4 regions of the Bacillus sp. LLTC93 genome follow, and region 1 is predicted to be linked to each of the others. Evidence: predicted binding sites of a transcription regulator. Region 1 holds the regulator's gene; each other region holds the start of a gene.
What was found. The regulator LexA, encoded in region 1, represses DNA repair genes until DNA is damaged. The targets are predictions, from matches to a motif close to CGAACATATGTTCG.
Positions count from the first base shown of each region.

Region 2: C6W18_RS06300 (WYL domain-containing protein) is a predicted target of LexA. The motif match lies at 3,110-3,123, and genes of this name have one in related genera.
Region 3: uvrB (excinuclease ABC subunit UvrB) is a predicted target of LexA. The motif match lies at 2,346-2,359, and genes of this name have one in related genera.
Region 4: C6W18_RS11785 (ImmA/IrrE family metallo-endopeptidase) is a predicted target of LexA. The motif match lies at 3,318-3,331, and genes of this name have one in related genera.

Region 1 is NZ_PVME01000001.1:61,742-66,449, forward strand. It holds gene C6W18_RS00330 (ArnT family glycosyltransferase) at 1-23, shown strand, start outside; gene C6W18_RS00335 (NucA/NucB deoxyribonuclease domain-containing protein) at 251-631, shown strand; gene C6W18_RS00340 (STAS domain-containing protein) at 765-1,613, shown strand; gene C6W18_RS00345 (IseA DL-endopeptidase inhibitor family protein) at 1,646-2,188, opposite strand; gene C6W18_RS00350 (hypothetical protein) at 2,482-2,931, shown strand; gene lexA (transcriptional repressor LexA) at 2,980-3,600, opposite strand; gene yneA (cell division suppressor protein YneA) at 3,760-4,071, shown strand; gene C6W18_RS00365 (YneB family resolvase-like protein) at 4,089-4,708, shown strand, end outside.
Region 2 is NZ_PVME01000002.1:195,671-200,378, forward strand. It holds gene erpA (iron-sulfur cluster insertion protein ErpA) at 1-39, opposite strand, end outside; gene dapF (diaminopimelate epimerase) at 113-967, opposite strand; gene C6W18_RS06290 (YuzB family protein) at 1,238-1,474, opposite strand; gene C6W18_RS06295 (NAD(P)/FAD-dependent oxidoreductase) at 1,730-2,797, shown strand; gene C6W18_RS06300 (WYL domain-containing protein) at 2,848-3,078, opposite strand; gene C6W18_RS06305 (YuzD family protein) at 3,179-3,508, opposite strand; partial or broken gene C6W18_RS06310 (NifU family protein) at 3,630-3,929, shown strand; gene C6W18_RS06315 (S9 family peptidase) at 3,975-4,708, opposite strand, start outside.
Region 3 is NZ_PVME01000002.1:444,159-448,866, forward strand. It holds gene uvrA (excinuclease ABC subunit UvrA) at 1-285, opposite strand, end outside; gene uvrB (excinuclease ABC subunit UvrB) at 293-2,278, opposite strand; gene C6W18_RS07545 (CsbA family protein) at 2,571-2,816, opposite strand; gene C6W18_RS07550 (PEP/pyruvate-binding domain-containing protein) at 3,097-4,708, shown strand, end outside.
Region 4 is NZ_PVME01000003.1:452,919-457,626, reverse strand. It holds gene C6W18_RS11805 (FAD-dependent oxidoreductase) at 1-391, opposite strand, end outside; gene C6W18_RS11800 (methyl-accepting chemotaxis protein) at 612-1,436, shown strand; gene C6W18_RS11795 (DUF5412 domain-containing protein) at 1,483-1,854, opposite strand; gene C6W18_RS11790 (poly-gamma-glutamate hydrolase family protein) at 2,098-2,721, shown strand; gene C6W18_RS11785 (ImmA/IrrE family metallo-endopeptidase) at 2,748-3,302, opposite strand; gene C6W18_RS11780 (N-acetylmuramoyl-L-alanine amidase) at 3,613-4,512, shown strand; gene C6W18_RS20460 (hypothetical protein) at 4,501-4,632, opposite strand.

The DNA of each region.
Region 1 (4,708 bases):
ATAGAGTAGATGGAATATCATAAATGGAGCGAGGCGAATGATTGAAAAACCATTCGTCTTTTCTTATGGAGAAATCGCTCGACAGCTTCAGCTCATCTTTTTCACATGTCACCACTGAACCACTCATACATTAAAAATGACTCATTTCCTTAAAGTCAAGATCATACCTGAAGAAGTATGAGGAGGTCACAAGCTTTTGAAGATGAGGAAAGGCTGGTTCACTGTTGTCGTCCTATGCTTTGTGATATGGATGGGTGCGTTATTAAGTGGATTTGGAGAGGATCAGGCGGCAAAAGGGGCGGACCGTTATGATCATGTCATTCAATTTCCAAAGGAACGGTATCCTGAAACAGGCAGTCATATTCAAGAAGCCATTCGAAAAGGGCATTCAGATGTGTGTACCATTGACCGAAATGGAGCAGATGTCCGCAGGCAAGAATCGTTAAAAGGAATTCCCACAAAGCCTGGCTTTGACCGGGATGAATGGCCGATGGCGGTTTGTCTTGAGGGAGGAAAGGGTGCAAGTGTTCAATATGTCAGTCCATCAGATAATAGAGGAGCAGGCTCATGGGTCGGGCACCAAATAAGCGGCTATCCTGATGGGAAAAGAATTTTATTTATTGTGAAATAAAACTTGGGAAGAGGCTCCTTGTTGGGGCCTTTTTTGTTTACAATAAGAGCGTATTCAAGCTAGCAGGGATAAAAGATTCAGTGGTACAATCAATCTACAATGACAAGAAGAAAATGTGAAGGGACATATGCTTATGGATAAGAACCGTGCATTATACGATTTTTTCATGCAACATGCAGAGAAATTAACTGAAACATGGTATGAATCAATTGAGGATGATGATCCAGAATCTATTTATCGTTCAACTGATTCAGGCATCGTAGAAGAGCTAAAACGGCAAAATCAAGATTATTATCAGCATTTTATACGTGCTCTTATTGAAGATAAGACGTATTTACATACTGAATTTAAAAAGTGGTCGGAAGACTTAGCAAGTGATCCGAAGCATTTAAACACACCATTAGATTATGTTGTCAGAGAATATATGTCTAATCAAAGAGTGGTCCTTCATTACTTAAAAGAGTTTATTAAACAGCGTCAAGGTGATATTGATATCGACCGCATCTTTTATTGGTATGATTTAATATCAGAGGCGTTTAACATTTCAATCCATGTGTTCATTCAGCAATATGTGAAAAATACAACAAAAAAGCTCGTTGCTCAAAGAGATATGATTTATGAGCTGAGCTCTCCTGTGATCGTCTTAAAAAGCCATATTGCCTTATTGCCTTTAGTAGGTGACATTGACACAGCGAGAGCTAAGATTATATTAGAAAATACATTAAAACAGTGCTCACAAAAAGGTGTTCAGCATTTGTGCATTGATTTATCGGGTGTCGTCATTATTGATACAATGGTGGCTCATCAAATCTTTGATCTTGTGACATCACTACGGTTAATCGGGGTGGAGACAACCATTTCAGGGATCAGACCAGAAATTGCTCAAACAGCTGTGCAGCTCGGGCTTCCTTTTCATGAATTTCAAGCGGCATCATCACTTGCTCACGCGCTAGATCGAATGACTGAATTTTCTCCAATATAAAAACCAGGCCTAGTAATGGGCCTGGTTTTTAATTAGATCACAGCGTCAATTTTTGTTACTTTCCAATCCTTTTGTACTTTCTCGTAAGTGACAGTTCGTTTTACTTTACGTCCATCAAGCGTTGGGACTGTGAATTCATATGTGCGGATTGTATTTTTCTTAGAGACAAGTTTAGGTGTTGCTTTCTCCCAATTGAGCATATTGTCTCCGTCACCGACGGGAACAGCCATTTTACCTTTATGAACAATAAACTGATAGTCTTTTAAACCATGAGTGATCGCATCTTTTGTGAAAACTTGAGATAGGTAGCTGTTTAGTTTTTTCTTTGTATCAAATGTTTTAGAAAGATAGTTGTACGTCATGTCTTTATAGCTAAATGATTTTAATTTGTAATCTGAATGTTCATTAATTTTATAGCCTGACATCGCACTCCAAAAGTGTTCTCGTGCATCAAGGGCAATATGTAACGCTTCTTTATTTGTTAAAGCGGCTGGTTTTTTGGAAGCGGCCAGTGTTGTTGTTTGTAATGAGATCATCAGCATAATAGCAGTTAATAAAACAAATAGTTTTTTCAAGGCGATTGCCTCCTTTTTTAAATGAAAACTTCTTATGTTACAAATGTTACAATAATTACAGTGATATTACAAGTGTTAAATATAAATGTTTTTTATTTCTTTTCTTTCTATCTATATAACGTTTGAGTGAGACAAAAAGTTTTCATTTTTTTATTTTTTCTTCTCAACTATTATTTAACCGTTCTAAAGAAGAATAAAACGTCTTTTGGAAAAATTTTATTTGGACGTTCAACACCCTTTTTCATTTATGACATATAATGTCGTGATGAATGTCTAAGAAAGTGGTGTTTAGTATGTATCATCCGTATGAAGTTATGTGGAATGGGTACTTGTATGATAGGCAGGTACAAGGATGGCCATCGCTTCCTATTCCTCAAGTTGGAGGTTTTCCTGGGCTTCCAATCGGAGGGGGAGGTACTGGGCCAGGGCAAGGTTCAGGCGGACAATCAGCCCCGCCAGCTCCGTCGCAGCACATCATCTCTCAGTATCAGCAAGCAGTCTCTCAGCCTCAAAGTATGCAGTCACTTATTTCAGGGCAAAGTGTAAGTGGAGGCCAGCAAACTGTTCAATTTGCAGCGGGATGTAATAGAAGGTGGACGATTGTGTTCCTTAGAAACGGTCAAGTATTTTTAATGTATGTGCTTTCCTCACAGCCTTTTGGCCGTACAACAGGCTTTATATGGCCGAACTTTACATTTGGTTCGTTCCCAAGTTCGAGTATTCTTGCTTATTCTTGTTCATAAAAGAAAAAGCCGGTTTTCATCAGCAGCTGATGAAATTCCGGCTTTTCTTTAATGAATATTTCTAAATACGCCAATCACTTTACCTAGTATACTCACATTCTGTAAAATAATCGGTTCCATTGACGGGTTCTCTGGCTGTAATCTAAAGTGTGTATCTTCTTTATAAAAACGTTTCACTGTGGCTTCATCTTCCTCTGTCATGGCGACCACAATATCTCCATTGTTGGCTGTGCTTTGCTGACGTACAATGACATAGTCCTTGTCCAAAATACCAGCATCAATCATACTTTCTCCCATAATTTCAAGCATAAATACTTGTTCATCTGGTGCTGCAAAAGTTTCTGGAAGAGGGAAGTATTCTTCTACATTCTCAACAGCCGTGATAGGCAAGCCGGCTGTTACTTTTCCGATGACTGGTACATTCATTACAGCACTCTTTGGAATATTCATTTCCTCATCATCTAATACTTCGATCGCTCTAGGTTTTGTCGGGTCTCTTCTAATTAAGCCCTTTGTTTCTAGTCTAGCTAAATGTCCATGGACAGTTGAGCTGGATGCTAGACCGACGGCTTCTCCAATTTCACGAACGGATGGGGGATAGCCCTTGCTTTTTACTTCTTCTTTGATGAATTTCAGGATATCGAGTTGTCTTTTTGATAGCTTCGTCATCTTTTGCACCTCAAAACGTCAATTTTAAAGAAATTATAGCATGTTTTTCCTAACAGTACAAACATAGGTTCGAAAAAAACGTTTGACAGAAACGTTTGTTCGTATCTATAATGAGTAACAGAAAGAGCGAACACACATTCTATTAGGAGAGATGACATTATGAGGTTAAAAGAATCTATTATTTTTATTGGGGTATTCTCATTCATCGTTGGCATATTTCTCTCACTTATCGCAGTCACTAGCCATAATGATCCAAATCAATATGTTAAAATAGAGGTTCAATCAGGTGATACTCTTTGGGGGTTAGCTGATCAAGTAAACGATAGTAAATCAATCGACAAAAATGCGTTTATTGACTGGGTAACCGAACACAATGATCTTGCTTCAACTGAAATCCAGCCTGGAGACATTCTTGTGATACCAGTCAAAAAAGAGCATCCAGTCGTATATCAACTTGCAACGGTACAGTAGAAAGGTCGATTGAAGACATGAACGCAATCATTTATGCGAGAGTAAGTACTGTCAAAGAAGAGCAGGAAACCTCGCTGAAAAGACAAGAAGAAGAACTGCTAGCTTTAGCTGCTTTGCACAAGATGAATGTGGTCAAAGTCATTAAAGAAAAAGCAAGTGGATACGATCTAGATCGTGATGGAGTTTTTGATATGCTTGCTACGCTGAAAGAAGAGTCAATAGATGCTGTTCTCATTCAGGATGAGACGCGACTTGGAAGAGGACAAGCAAAAATTGCACTTCTCCATTGTCTTTTTAAAGAGAAAGTAAAGGTGTATAGCGTTTTTCATAGAGGACAGCTTGAGCTTTCAGAAGCAGATGAGATGGTCATTGAGATTGTAGGAATCGTGGAAGAGTATCAACGAAAAATTCATAACCTGAAAATTAAGCGGGGAATGAAGAGGGCTGTTGAGCGCGGGTATCAGCCTGAACTCAATTTAAAACACCATGAGCAGGCGCCTGGCCGTGAGCGTATTGAAGTACCGATTTCAGAGATTGTTCGATTAAGAAAAAACAACATGACGTTTGCCGAAATTGCAGCAACACTTCAGGCACTGGGCTTTGACATTTCAAAGGCGACGGTGCATAGAAGGTATCA
Region 2 (4,708 bases), on a different contig from region 1:
CAATGCAGCAGCTTCTGTAATCGTTACTGGTGTACTCACGATCATCCCTCCTTTTGACTGGATGTTTCTTTTCAATTATAAACGTGATGATGCCTTTTCTCAAATAAATGGTTTAGATATAGAATATGCCGTCACAAATTGTTTCAGCAGGTCCTGTCATCAGCACATGGTCATTGTCTTTCCAGCGAATGATAAGGTCTCCGCCAGCTAGATGAACGGTCATGTCCGTTTCTTTTTTCGCATGTCCATTCACAATCGTTGATACAGCCGCAGCACATGCTCCTGTTCCGCACGCTTGCGTAATCCCTGATCCTCTTTCCCACACGCGAAAATGCAGTTCCGTTTCACTGACGCGTTCAACAAATTCTACATTGACGCCTTCTGGGAACATGTCATGCTTTTCAATGATTGGTCCAAGTGTATCGAGCGGAGCTTTCTCAATGTCCTCTAAATAGAAAACGATGTGCGGGTTACCCATTGAAACAGCCGTTCCATTTAAAGTCGCCGTGCCAAAATCAAGTGCCTCATTGATGGTTGTGCTGGCCGGTTCACCAAGCATCGGCATCGCTTCTTTTTCGAAACGTGGTTTTCCCATATCTACTGTGACTAACTGAACGTGATCATCTTTGATATGGACAGTAGCTTCAACGAGTCCTGACAATGTCTCAATCTGGAACGTCGTGTCTGTCATAATTTGATGCTCATACACATATTTTGCGACGCAGCGCAGCCCGTTACCACAGTTTTTCCCCTCTGATCCATCATTATTGAAAATGCGCATTTTCACAGCTGCAACATCTGATGGGCAAATGAGAATCATCCCGTCTGAACCGATTCCTGTATAAACAGAAGACACGCGGATCGCTATCTCTGATAGCTGCTCTTCTGGAAGCTGTTCCTTCATCTGATTGACATATATATAATTATTTCCTAATCCGTGCATTTTCGTGAATTGAAATGATGTCATGAGCGTCCTCCAAAAATGTTGTTTCTTTATAGTATAAAAGGAGTCGATTCAGGAGACAATCTTATCATCCCCCGTTTTTCATACATAGAAGCTCTTTGCTGCCATGGCAAAGGGCTTTTATTATGCATATGCCTCTTTTTCTCTCGTGTGATGCTTCATTTTGATGATATTTTATTAGCATAACATATTGAATGCGCTTTCTATTCATTCTCCTTAAAAATGGAAGCGGGAAGTGTGAAAAAAATGCACCTCATGACCCATGCGGTGCATTTAAAACATGTCATTTTCCTCTATAAAAGCATAAATACGCTCAACTAGCTGCTCTGCATTTTCTCCTGAAACAAATTCTCCATTTACAAGCGCAAATGGGGAGTCCATACATTTGCCGCAGTAGCTTAAACAGCCGTATTCCATAACGTCTAGGTTTGGGTCTTTTTCAAGCTTCTCTTTTGCTTCTTGAGACCCTTGTGCAAGATTACTTACACAAAATTCGATCAATGGAAACACTGTGCTTCACCTCACATCGCCTTTACATCCTACCGAAATTCCTTCTATTAGTCAAAACATGAGCTTCTTCTACAACGTTACGCCTATTCCTCGTAAAATGTTTTACTATTTAGGACTAACTGATGAATATGTAGGTTATTTTGAAACAATTATTGTGGTTTCACAGTAAATTCGATATAATTTTATTTGGTATTTTAACTTAAAGTTTTTTAGTATAAGTGTTTTTCAATGTCTAGGGGGAAAAGGAGAATCGTCATGAAAAATTTAGTCTTGATCGGCGGAGGTTACGGGAATATGCGGGTTCTCCACCGCTTATTGCCAAATCAATTACCTGATGATGTTACTATCACATTAATTGATCGAAATCCTTACCACTGTTTAAAAACAGAATATTATGCACTTGCTGCTGGAACGATCTCTGATCATCACATTCGAGTATCTTTTCCAGAGCATCCGAAGCTGGATATTCAATACGGGGAAGTAGAAAAAATTGATATTGAAAACAAACAGATCTTATTCAGCGACCGTGAACCCATTCCATATGATGACACGGTCATTGGACTTGGCTGTGAGGACAAGTACCATAATGTCCCTGGTGCAAAAGAACATACATACAGCATTCAAACCATTGATCAATCAAGGCATACGTATAACAAATTAAACAATTTGAGTGCAGGCGCAACAGTTGGCATTGTCGGGGCTGGACTTAGCGGGGTAGAGCTAGCCAGTGAATTGCGAGAAAGCCGCACCGATTTAAACATTATTCTTTTTGACCGTGGAGAACTGATTCTATCAAGCTTCCCAAAAAGATTAAGTTTATATGTGCAGAAATGGTTTGAAGAAAATGATGTACAGATCATTAACTGCGCCAATATAACGAAGGTTGAAGAAGGCGTTGTTTACAACCATGACGACGCGATTGAAGCAGAAGTCATTGTGTGGACAGCAGGCATTCAGCCAAGCAAAGTGATAAGAGACATGGATGTTGAAAAAGACGCACAAGGCCGCGTCGTATTAACTCCTCATCACAATCTCCCTGGAGATGAGCATGTATATGTCGTGGGTGATTGCGCAAGTCTACCGCATGCCCCAAGTGCACAGCTTGCCGAGGCGCAGGCAGAACAAATTGTCCAAACTCTACAAAAACGCTGGAAAAACGAGCCGCTTCCTGAAGCTTATCCTCAGTTTAAGCTAAAAGGGGTACTAGGCTCTTTAGGGAAAAAAGCCGGCTTTGGCTTAGTTGCGGATCGTCCACTTGTTGGCCGTGTGCCAAGACTCCTAAAATCTGGACTTCTTTGGATGTACAAGCATCACAATGGCTAAACTCATGTGAATTTTTTCTCAAAGCTCCTTCCTGACGAAGGAGCTTTTTTCTATGAAACGGCATGTGCCGATGGATTGGTCAATTTGATCGGAGCAAGGGCAAGGATGCAGTCTTTACGAAAAGTTCTCATTGTCTTCTTCGATAAACAATACGCTTGGATGAGCTGTTCCGATTGACGGTGTACTATAATTTTTCTCTTTGTGCACTCTCCGTTTTTCTTCATATAAATCATATCAATCGGTATTTGCTGATGAAGAGATTGTTTCAGTAAATAATTCATGATGCTCACGCTCCTTTTATTCCATTATATACGAACAAACGTTCTTTTTCAACACAAAAAGGAACGCATGTTCTATCTGTTTTCTCAAAAAAAGAACAGCTTATTCACTGCTCTCTTTGTACCCGTATTTCTCCATTTCTTGATAAATGTCTTTTAATTTTGGATTGCCCTCTCCAACAATTTGATCCTCCACTAGGACAAGTGGATAAAAGAATTCATCATCAAGAATTCGTTCAGACAATTCCTTTTGGCATTCGTTTTCTGGCGGGTGCTCAATATCAATATATGTGATGCGAAACGGCTGATTCGGATATTTTCGTTTTAACGCTGCATCTAACCACTCAAATGTATCTTTTGAAGAAGGCAGATTCACGCAGCTAGCGCACAGTACATCTCTTCCATATACATAAAGATCAACGGTTTGGTTCATTTGACAAGCCCCCTATTCTTCCTTTATTTTAGCTGAACTTTCTGTATGAAAAAAGTCAAAATCACTTTTTGTTTCAAGATGAGATTGTGCTATAATGAGAAGGAAACTTTGAAACCAATCAATAGATTTTTATCGTCCAGATGAATATAATGGTGATATGTTGTGAAAGGAGCGATTGTATCTAATGACTGAAGTCGAAATGAAAGACCAAGTACAGGAAGTACTAGACAAACTTCGTCCATTTCTATTACGTGATGGTGGAGACTGTGAGCTTGTAGACATTGAAGATGGTATTGTCAAATTACGTCTTCTTGGTGCATGCGGCAGCTGCCCAAGTTCAACCATTACATTGAAAGCCGGTATTGAGCGCGCATTATTAGAAGAAGTGCCTGGCGTTGTAGAAGTTGAACAGGTTTTCTAATTCATATATGACATGAAAACGACCCGATTTGGGTCGTTTTTTTCATTAGGATAACTTTTCTCTAAACCATTCTTGAATAAAGGTCAGTCTTTGAATACGCTGCCCCGGATGACCGCTTCTTGATAAATCATGTGATGCTTTCGGGAATTTGACCAGCCTTGTGTCTTTTCCAAGCTCCTTCAATGCCACAAAAAGCTGCTCTGCTTGATCGACTGGGCAGCGATAATCTTCATCGCTGTGCAAGATGAGAAGCGGCGTGTTCACCTGTTTCACATACTTGAGCGGCGAACGATCCCATAGCTTATCAACCGAATCATAAATATCCCCATCAATCTGCCACCTTGTAAAGAAATAGCCAATATCACTGATGCCATAAAAACTAATCCAGTTCGAGATGGACCGCTGTGTGATGGCTGCACGAAAGCGGTCTGACTGTCCGACAATCCAGTTGGTCATAAAACCACCATAGCTCCCGCCTGTCACTCCAAGCCTCATTTCATCAATGAAATCATAGGCTTCCAGCACATGATCAACAGCCAGCATGACATCCTCATAATCAACGTCACCATAGCTTCCTCTCACACGATCGGTAAACATCTGTCCGTACCCATGACTGCCATGAGGATTGACGTACACAATCGCATAGCCTTCAGAGGCGAGCATTTGAAATTCATGAAAATACGTGTGACCATACATCGCATGCGGTCCGCCATGAATTTCTAGAATGAGGGGATATTTCTTCCCATCTTCCATCTGAGAAGGCTTCATGAACCACCCAT
Region 3 (4,708 bases), on a different contig from region 1:
GTTCCGGCTTGTTGTTTTTTGGTCAATACTAATCGCCGGAGAAAGACCTTCAATGGCATCTACATCTGGTTTATCCATTTGTCCGAGAAACTGGCGCGCATATGCTGAAAGAGATTCAACGTACCGGCGCTGACCTTCTGCATAAATGGTATCAAAGGCAAGCGACGATTTTCCTGAACCAGATAGCCCCGTAATGACCACTAGCTGGTCACGCGGGATATTCACATCGATATTTTTAAGGTTGTGGGCTCTAGCACCTTTCACCTCTATTCGTTCCATAGCCATCAGGCAATCATCCTTCCGCTTTTAGCTCTAGCAATAGATCTCTTAATTCTGCTGCTTTTTCAAAATCAAGCGCTTTTGCTGCATCTTTCATTTCCATCTCGACTTTTTCGATCACTTTTTCTCGTTCTTTTTTGCTCATTTTCGACAGCTTTGGAGCTGCTTTTGTTTCATATTCTTCCGATTCCTCATGTATCTTCGTTGCCTTAATGACATCTCTGATTTTCTTATGAATCGTTTGTGGGGTAATTTCAAATTTCTCGTTATATGCTTCTTGCTGTTCTCGTCTTCGCTTCGTTTCTTCAATCGCAATGTCCATTGATTTCGTCATTTTGTCTGCATACATAATGACCCGGCCTTCTGCATTTCTCGCTGCCCGGCCAATCGTCTGGATGAGGGATCTTTCAGAGCGTAAAAAGCCTTCTTTATCCGCATCTAAAATAGTCACGAGCGACACCTCTGGAATATCCAGCCCTTCACGAAGAAGGTTGATTCCAACGAGTACATCATATTTACCGAGGCGTAAATCACGGATAATCTCAATCCGCTCAAGGGTCTTAATTTCTGAATGCAGATAATTGACCTTGATCCCAATTTCTTTTAGATAATCTGTGAGATCCTCAGACATTTTCTTCGTCAAAGTAGTCACAAGCACACGCTCATTTTTCTCAACTCTTGCATGAATTTCTCCGATTAAATCATCGATTTGTCCTTCAATCGGACGGACTTCAATGATCGGATCCAGTAGACCAGTTGGGCGGATGATTTGTTCCACGACCTCTGGCGTTTTCTCAAGCTCGTACGGCCCTGGCGTTGCAGATACATGCACAATATGATTGATATGCTTTTCAAACTCATCAAAGGTGAGCGGTCTATTATCAAGTGCTGATGGCAGACGGAATCCGTGATCAACCAACACTTGTTTTCTTGCTTGGTCTCCGTTGTACATTGCTCGGATTTGCGGAATCGTCACGTGTGACTCATCGACAACAATCATAAAATCATCCGGGAAATAATCAAGCAGTGTGTAGGGTGTTGAACCAGGAGGGCGCAAGGTCAGATGTCTTGAATAGTTCTCGATTCCTGAACAAAAGCCCATCTCCCTCATCATCTCAAGATCATATCTTGTCCGCTGCTCAAGGCGCTGTGCTTCAAGCAACTTTCCGTTTTCACGAAGCTTTTCGAGCTGCTCTTCAAGCTCTTGCTCAATATTGATAATTGCTTTTTCCATTTTTTCTTCTCTTGTGACGAAGTGAGATGCTGGGAAAATAGCAACATGATCACGATCACCAAGTATTTCTCCAGTCAGTGCATCCACTTCACGAATACGTTCAATTTCATCACCGAAAAACTCCACTCTGATACAATGCTCATCTCGTGAAGCAGGAAAAATTTCAACGACGTCGCCCCGTACTCGGAAGGTTCCGCGCTGAAAATCTATATCATTACGAGAATACTGAATATCCACCAGCTTACGAAGAAGCTGATTGCGTTCAATTTCCATTTCAGTGCGCAAAGACAGCACAAGCTCTCGGTATTCCTCTGGCGAACCTAAGCCATAAATACAGGATACACTAGCAATGATGATGACATCTCTCCGCTCAAATAACGAGGATGTGGCGGAGTGTCTCAACTTATCTATCTCATCATTGATGCTGGCGTCCTTTTCAATAAATGTATCGGTCTGAGGAACATATGCCTCAGGCTGGTAATAATCATAGTAACTCACAAAATATTCGACAGCATTATTCGGAAAGAATTCCTTAAACTCACTGTATAACTGACCGGCAAGTGTCTTGTTATGCGCAATGACAAGTGTCGGCTTGTTCACTTCGTTGATCAGGTTTGATACAGTGAAGGTCTTTCCCGTACCTGTAGCACCTAACAGCGTTTGATGCTGTTTCCCCTGATGGATCCCCTCAACAAGCTTTTCAATCGCCTTCGGCTGATCTCCTTGGGGCTGATAGTTAGAAACTAATTCAAAGCGGTCACTCACATCAAAGCCTCCGTTTCGTTACGAAATCTATCTAATGAATATATTATCATAAAAGAACACAAAAATACGAACTAAAGTTCGTGTCTCACTTGATTTTTATTTCCAATACAGTCATACCCTCTCTCCCATGGCAAATAACCCTTCTAAGAAACCTTCCTTTCAGTATGGAACATTTTGGAGCGAGATATTCGATGAGCAGAAAAACATCACAAAAAAGAAAGCTGCGCTCACTAGAAATCGTAAGCACAGCTCCTGTTTTAAAAACGTCACCTTTCGGCCTATCACGATCACATCAATGATGTTTTTCAGCCTTCTCTCTTTTTTCGATTTCTTTCTTAGCCATAAACAATGCTCCAGCTACTAAAGAAATAATATCTAATCCTACGATAAAGTAGGTTTCTGTATAGCCTTTCATGTACGAGGCAAATAAAAGCGCTGCTGTTAATGCAATGCCCACGTAATGATTATAAGTCACCTTTGAAAATAAAATAACGAGCAGGAAAGGAAAAACAAGTGCGAATATGGCTTTTGTAATCACAAAAACCCTCCCTCTTCATGGTCTACTCCCTTGATTATAGTAAAGATTGGCATATTGAACAATTCACAGTTTTCGATTTCACCTTTTTTCTTCACGTTTGGTGACTTTTGTTATAGCTATAGAAGAAAATTAGTGAGAACGTCCCCTTTATAAAGATAGGTCTTTACGTCTTTGACAGTAACATCCAATAAATCCTATGATTAAAATGATAGTGCGCACTATCATTTTGAAAATAGAGAGACAAACAAACCATTGGCTTTTTGGATAAGGGGGCATTCCCATGTATTCAGTGTTATTTCATGCGGCTGAAGAATCCGCATCACTCGCAGGGGCAAAAGGCGTGAATTTGATCAAATTAAACAATCACGGCTTGCCAGTCCCAGATGGATTTATTATTAAAACCAACAGCTTTGCAAGCTTTCTTTCATATCACAATCTGCATTCAACTGAACAAAACCTTGCACAAAAAATCAAAAAAGCTTCGTTTCCTTCACAAATGGAAGCAGAGTTACTTTCATCCTTTCAATCATTGCTGAAGGCATATCCCTCAGTTGCTGTTCGATCCTCTTCTGTTGCTGAAGATCTCGAAGGTGCCTCATTTGCAGGACAGTACGAGACCTATTTAAATATCAAGACAAATGAAGAATTTTTGCAGGCTGTCAAAGAATGCTGGTCTTCTTATTTTGCAGCAAGAGTCACAGAATATAAGGAAGAGATGGATGAAAACGAGGAAGAGATACCGCTCATGGCTGTCGTCGTTCAAGGATTGATCCATTCTGACGTCTCCGGTGTCATCTTTAGTGAAAATCCGGTATCAGGAAAAACAAACGAAGTCATGATGACAGCAAGCTACGGATTAGGAGAAGCGATCGTCTCTGGTCTCGTGACACCTGACACGTTTATTGTAGACAAAGAGACGTTTTCTATTGAAAAATCACTGGGAACAAAAGAACTGCAAATTGTTCCTTACCAAGAGGGCGTCATTGAACAGCCTGTATCCGAGGAAATGGCTGGCCAATTTTGCCTGCATGATGATCAATTGGTAGAAATCATGCAAATCACCAAACAAGTAGAAACACTTTACGGACATGGAGTAGATATCGAATTCGGAATATCAAATGGTACTTTTTATTTGCTTCAAGCAAGACCGATTACCGCTTCACTGCCAAAAACAGCAAATGAAGCAGCAGGTGCTTCTTTACAAATTCAGCCAGAAGAGCTGCAGGATTTCTGGATTTCAATGGACGATCATATGCCAGGCCCAACGAGTCCTCTTTTCTCAAGCTTAATCATACCTGCTTTAAAAAGCGGGATGAAGAAAAATGGAGAAAAGTATCAAGTACCTGATCTCAACATCAAAGATATCAAGCTTTATAGAGGTCACCTGTATTCTGCACCGTCTATGCCTGAAGCAGGAACAGAAACTGCACAAGTTTTTGATGAGAGCATATTTGAGTTATTTCCCAATTTAAGTGAACGTATGTATGAAATTCTAGAGCAAAACTTCTATCCATTTTATGAAAAACTTGATCGTCAAATAAACGAACCTATGACCATTGAAGAAGCAATCATCGGCTTCGAAGAATTAAAGGCTTTTTATATACAAGCGTACGAGGATCATTTTGATATCGTCATACCACAAGTCATTCTATCTGCTATGATTGAAGACATGCTTGTAACATATACCGGTGATCAAAAACAAGTCGTCTTGTTACATGAGATGATGATAGGCGTGATGAACAAATCTCTTGAAACAGACCAGAAGCTATCTGATCTAGCAAAGGATGTCCTTCAGGATGAAGAACTTCTTCATACATTTACAAACCATGAAGCGAATCCAGAACTATTATATGCACTTAATCACACGGATAAAGGAAAACATTTCATTTCGA
Region 4 (4,708 bases), on a different contig from region 1:
CACGTTCCTCACTTAACATTCTTTGCATCAGCACCCACTCTAGCATGGCTCGTCTTGTGACAGCTGTTTCTTCTGTATCGGTGAGCGCTAATTCACCATCTTTTGTGATGAATCGAGATGTTCGATGCAATGTATTAAACCCGCCCATTGCCAGTAACTCTTTTGTATAATCAGGAAATAGACGTTCGAATATTTGCTTGCCAAGTGGCAGCATTCTATGTGGATGAAAGGCTTGAGGAGTGCCGAGACGGTTCTCAGGAGAGTCTGGCAGTTCATCCTTTTCAATAATAAACACCTGATGATAAAACGTTGATAATACCTTTGCAGCGAGCATTCCGGTGATACCGCCGCCAATGACGATCGCCTGCTCATATTTCATGGGTTGTGTCACAACATGCGCCTCCAATAAATAAGTAAAATGGTTACATGACCATTTCATCATATGTTGATACTTTGATTATAGCAAATTTGCGTTTTTTTGAATATAGAAAGGAAATGACACACTTCTTACCCGTAAATATGAGAAAAATCATCAATCAAAATCATTATTTTTAAAAATAACTATTAATTTAAGATCGATGACCGATAAATACAGTAAGGGGGTAGGAGAAGTGGATATACTACAGAGTGTTGTGACAGCTGCACCATATATGATGCAGATCTTAAAGAATGAAGTGACGATGGGTGTTATTGATCGAGAGAAATTCTTGCTTTATTTGCCATCAAAAGATGTTGATTTTCAAATACGAGCAGGTGATCTGATTAAACCAGATGATATGAATATGAAAAAAGCGCTTAGAGGTGAAACGTCGAGTACGTTTTTGCCAGAATCCGTCTATGGGATACCGTTAAATGCGATGGGTTTGCCGATATTCGATGAGAATCAACAAGTAGTTGGGGCAATTGCTTTAGGGTTTCCGATCAAAAATCAATTGGAGCTTGAGGCATATATGGAGTCGTTACATGACATTATCCAAAGTATTCAAGAGAAGGTACATGTCGTGGCGGCGCATTCAGAGGAGCTCTCTGCTACAAGTGAGGAAATGACCTTACAAACGCAGCAAACACTTGAAAGCTCGAAAAAAACATCAGAAATTACAAAAATGATTAAAGGCATCTCGAAACAAACGAGTTTGCTAGGATTGAATGCGTCAATTGAAGCAGCCCGAGCAGGAAAAGAGGGTGCAGGTTTTAGTGTTGTGGCAAGCGAAGTCCAAAAACTATCAAGCGAAACCTCACGTGCAACTGAAAATATTGAAAGCTCATTGCAAGGGATTTCTTCCAATATACATACATTACTTGAGAGTATGGATCATATGAAAGGATCATCGGCAGAGCAGGCTTTGCTTGTGACAGAGTTTAGCGAGGTCATTGATCGATTGACTGTGGTCAGCAGGGAAATGAAAGATTTTATGCAAAAAATTATGTCAACGTAACAAAAAAACGAATCCAAATAGGGTTCGTTTTTTTGTTACTCACATTTTATTTTTTAGGTGATGGATCAAAGCGATAATCGTATGTTTCGCCTTTTACAACATTTAAAAACTCGTGTCCAATTTGAACAAGCTGTGCATTTTTCCACTTGATGAGAGGGTCTTTATCAGGGTATTTCCAGTAAATCGTTTTCTTTCGATGGGTTAGTTTGTTTTCAATTTCAGCTCTGACTGCGTTTTCCTTTAGTTTTCCTCCACTATGACGATAGGTGTTGATGATATATGTTCCGTCAGGTGATGACATAGAGCGGATGAATGTTCCGTGAGAAACGCCTTGAAGAGAGAAGCATTTCCAATAAATGATACCAGCGAAGCTAATCAATAAGATGACAAGGATGATGGTGGTTTTCTTTTTTAACATGAATTCCTCCAGATATAGATCACAATATTTCTAATTTATGAGAGAGAATACAAAAAGATTCTTATAGTCCAAAAGTTCTATTTGTTTCAATTATCGGTCATTTTTTCTCAAGATTCAACAGAAAGCCGTAAAGATAAGGAAAATTTAAGGATGTCTTCATATGGATAGACGTTTCGAAAACACTTTACAAAAGAATTTGAGATCAGTAGACTTATGCTCATATAGAGAAATGGGGCAGATGGAATGATGCAAATCATCGATACGTATCAAAATTATGAAGAGCTTTCCGCTCATGAAAGAGAAGGGATTGACTATCAAATTCTTCACAAGCGGGAAGGGGATCAGCTTCTCGTTTTGTCGCCTCATGCCGGAGGAATTGAATCAGGCGTGAGTGAGCTGATCCATGAATTAGCAGGCGATTATTCTATGTATTTATTTGAGGGCCTTAAAGTGAAAGGCAATCATGTTCTTCATATTACAAGCACACGTTTTGATGAGCCGATTTGTCTTTCTCAAGTGCATACACATCATTATACGTTTGCGCTCCACGGCTACGGAGAAACAGACGTGCTACAAACATTAGTGGGGGGTACAGACAGAGAAAGAGCTACAGAAACGGTGAAACGTCTAACTTTGAATGGTTTTCCTGCATTGCTGCTATCTGAATCAGATCGTTTTTCTGGAACACATCCTGATAATATTAATAATCAATGTCTGACAGGGAAAAGCGTTCAAATTGAAATCAGTCAAGCTCAAAGAAGAGCATTCTTTCAAGACTTTAGGCGGCGCTATCGGCGTGATACACAAAATGAACAATTTTATAGATACACAAATGCACTGAAACAAGTATTAAGCCTTTATGAATAAACCTCTGTTGTCATACGGGCAGGCGTTTACGTTTGATAAACGGCTTCTTTTTCCGCAACTCTTTCCGCTTCCGCTTTCATTAAATAGGAAGTAAACTCCTTTTGAAAGCGAATGCCTACTTTTCGCTGTTCGAATAAGGCAAGCCGTTTTTCTGCAAAAGCCCAGGTTACGTGAAATGTTTGAGCAATATGCGAAATAGCTTGCTGCCGAAGGTTTGGAAGCTTCATTTGCAGGAGCAAAAAGGTCGGAACACAAAAGTGATACATGAATTGTTTTGCCTGAAACTCTTGCAGTTCTCGAAAGAGCTTGTGCATCTTGAAATGATTGCCTGCGTGTTTCAGCACATGACAGAGCTCGTGGGCAAAATCCTGCCACTGTTCTTCTGGTGATAGGGATCTGTTTAAAATAATACTGTAAAGACCTTGATGTTTGATCATCATGCTGCCGGTATCCTCGTAATGGACCCATACATGAAATTCAGAAGCGATCCTTTGCATATCCAAATAAGCAGGACCGCTTATTTGTAGTTGAGTGTATAACCGTTTAATATCTTCTTCTAAATGGGTTAAAAAATAAGTCATTTAAAAACCTCCACGCAAACGTATGTTCTATTTTTGACGTAAAAGAAAAGTCCATATAGGACTAAATGGCTAATAAAGCTATCGCTTACTTTTTATATCGGCTTATATTTAACAATTTTAACATAAAATCAAAGAAAAATGGAATTATTTCCTGTGTTTTTCGTCGTTTTTTCATTTTCCACTATTAAAAATGGAAGATTGAATTCAAATTTTACCATAGTGTTATGACTAAAACAAACAAAATTTGTCTTACGAATGCCACCGATTGATGAGAAAGATCAATTCAATCTAGCAAAAGGGAGTGCAGAACATGGTACAAATTTATCAAGATTTTATTCCAGTAGGAAACGGAAATCGGCCAGGATACGCTATGACACCGTTGTATGTGACTGTTCATAACACAGCGAATACGTCAAAGGGAGCTGATGCGAAAAGTCATGCGGCATACGTCAAACGCCCAACAACAGAGGTGAGCTGGCACTTTACAGTGGATGATCGTGAAATTTTTCAGCATCTGCCTTTAAATGAAAATGGCTGGCATGCAGGGGATGGTCATGGGAATGGTAACCGGAAATCAATCGGAATTGAAATTTGTGAAAATGAAGATGGGAACTTTCAGCAGGCTGTCAAACATGCTCAATGGCTCATTCAAAAGCTATTAAAAGAACATGACATTCCATTAGCAAATGTGGTTACACATCAGCATTGGTCTGGAAAAGCATGTCCACGCCTGCTGCTATCTACATGGGGTGAATTTAAAAAAGGAATTGAAACTGCAGGTGATCCGGAGACGGTCATCACGTATGTGGTCAAAAGCGGGGATACGTTAACAAGTATTGCCAAAGCCCATGGCGTCACGGTGAGTGATTTACAGAAATGGAATGACATTAGCGATCCGAACAAGATTCAAATTGGACAGGTTCTTAAAATTTATCGAAATGATGGAAAGGTGATGTATGAGCTGCCGGATGGGACTTTAAAGGTGACATCTCCTTTGACAAAGGGGGAGCACGTACGCCTCGTCCAAAAAGCACTTGCTGCTGTTTATTTTTATCCTGATAAAACGGCTGTAGATAAAGGAGTCGACGGGATTTATGGGGAAAAAACGGCCAATGCTGTAGCGCGTTTTCAGCTGATGAATGGTCTGACAAGTGATGGGGTATACGGACCTAAAACGAAGGAAAAGCTGCTTGAGCTATTAAATAAGTGAGTTTTTCTGTTTGTATGAATGAATGACAGCTTCACTTTTTTCATTTAATCGTCGGACATAAGGGGACGGCTGAAATTCAGCAAATTGAACATATCTCAATTGTTTGATTTTCTTTTTCATTTTGGCACCTCAATGGTTACAGCATATGGTTTTATTGTATGCGAATCGATGTAAAAAAGGAATCAGGACGCGGGTT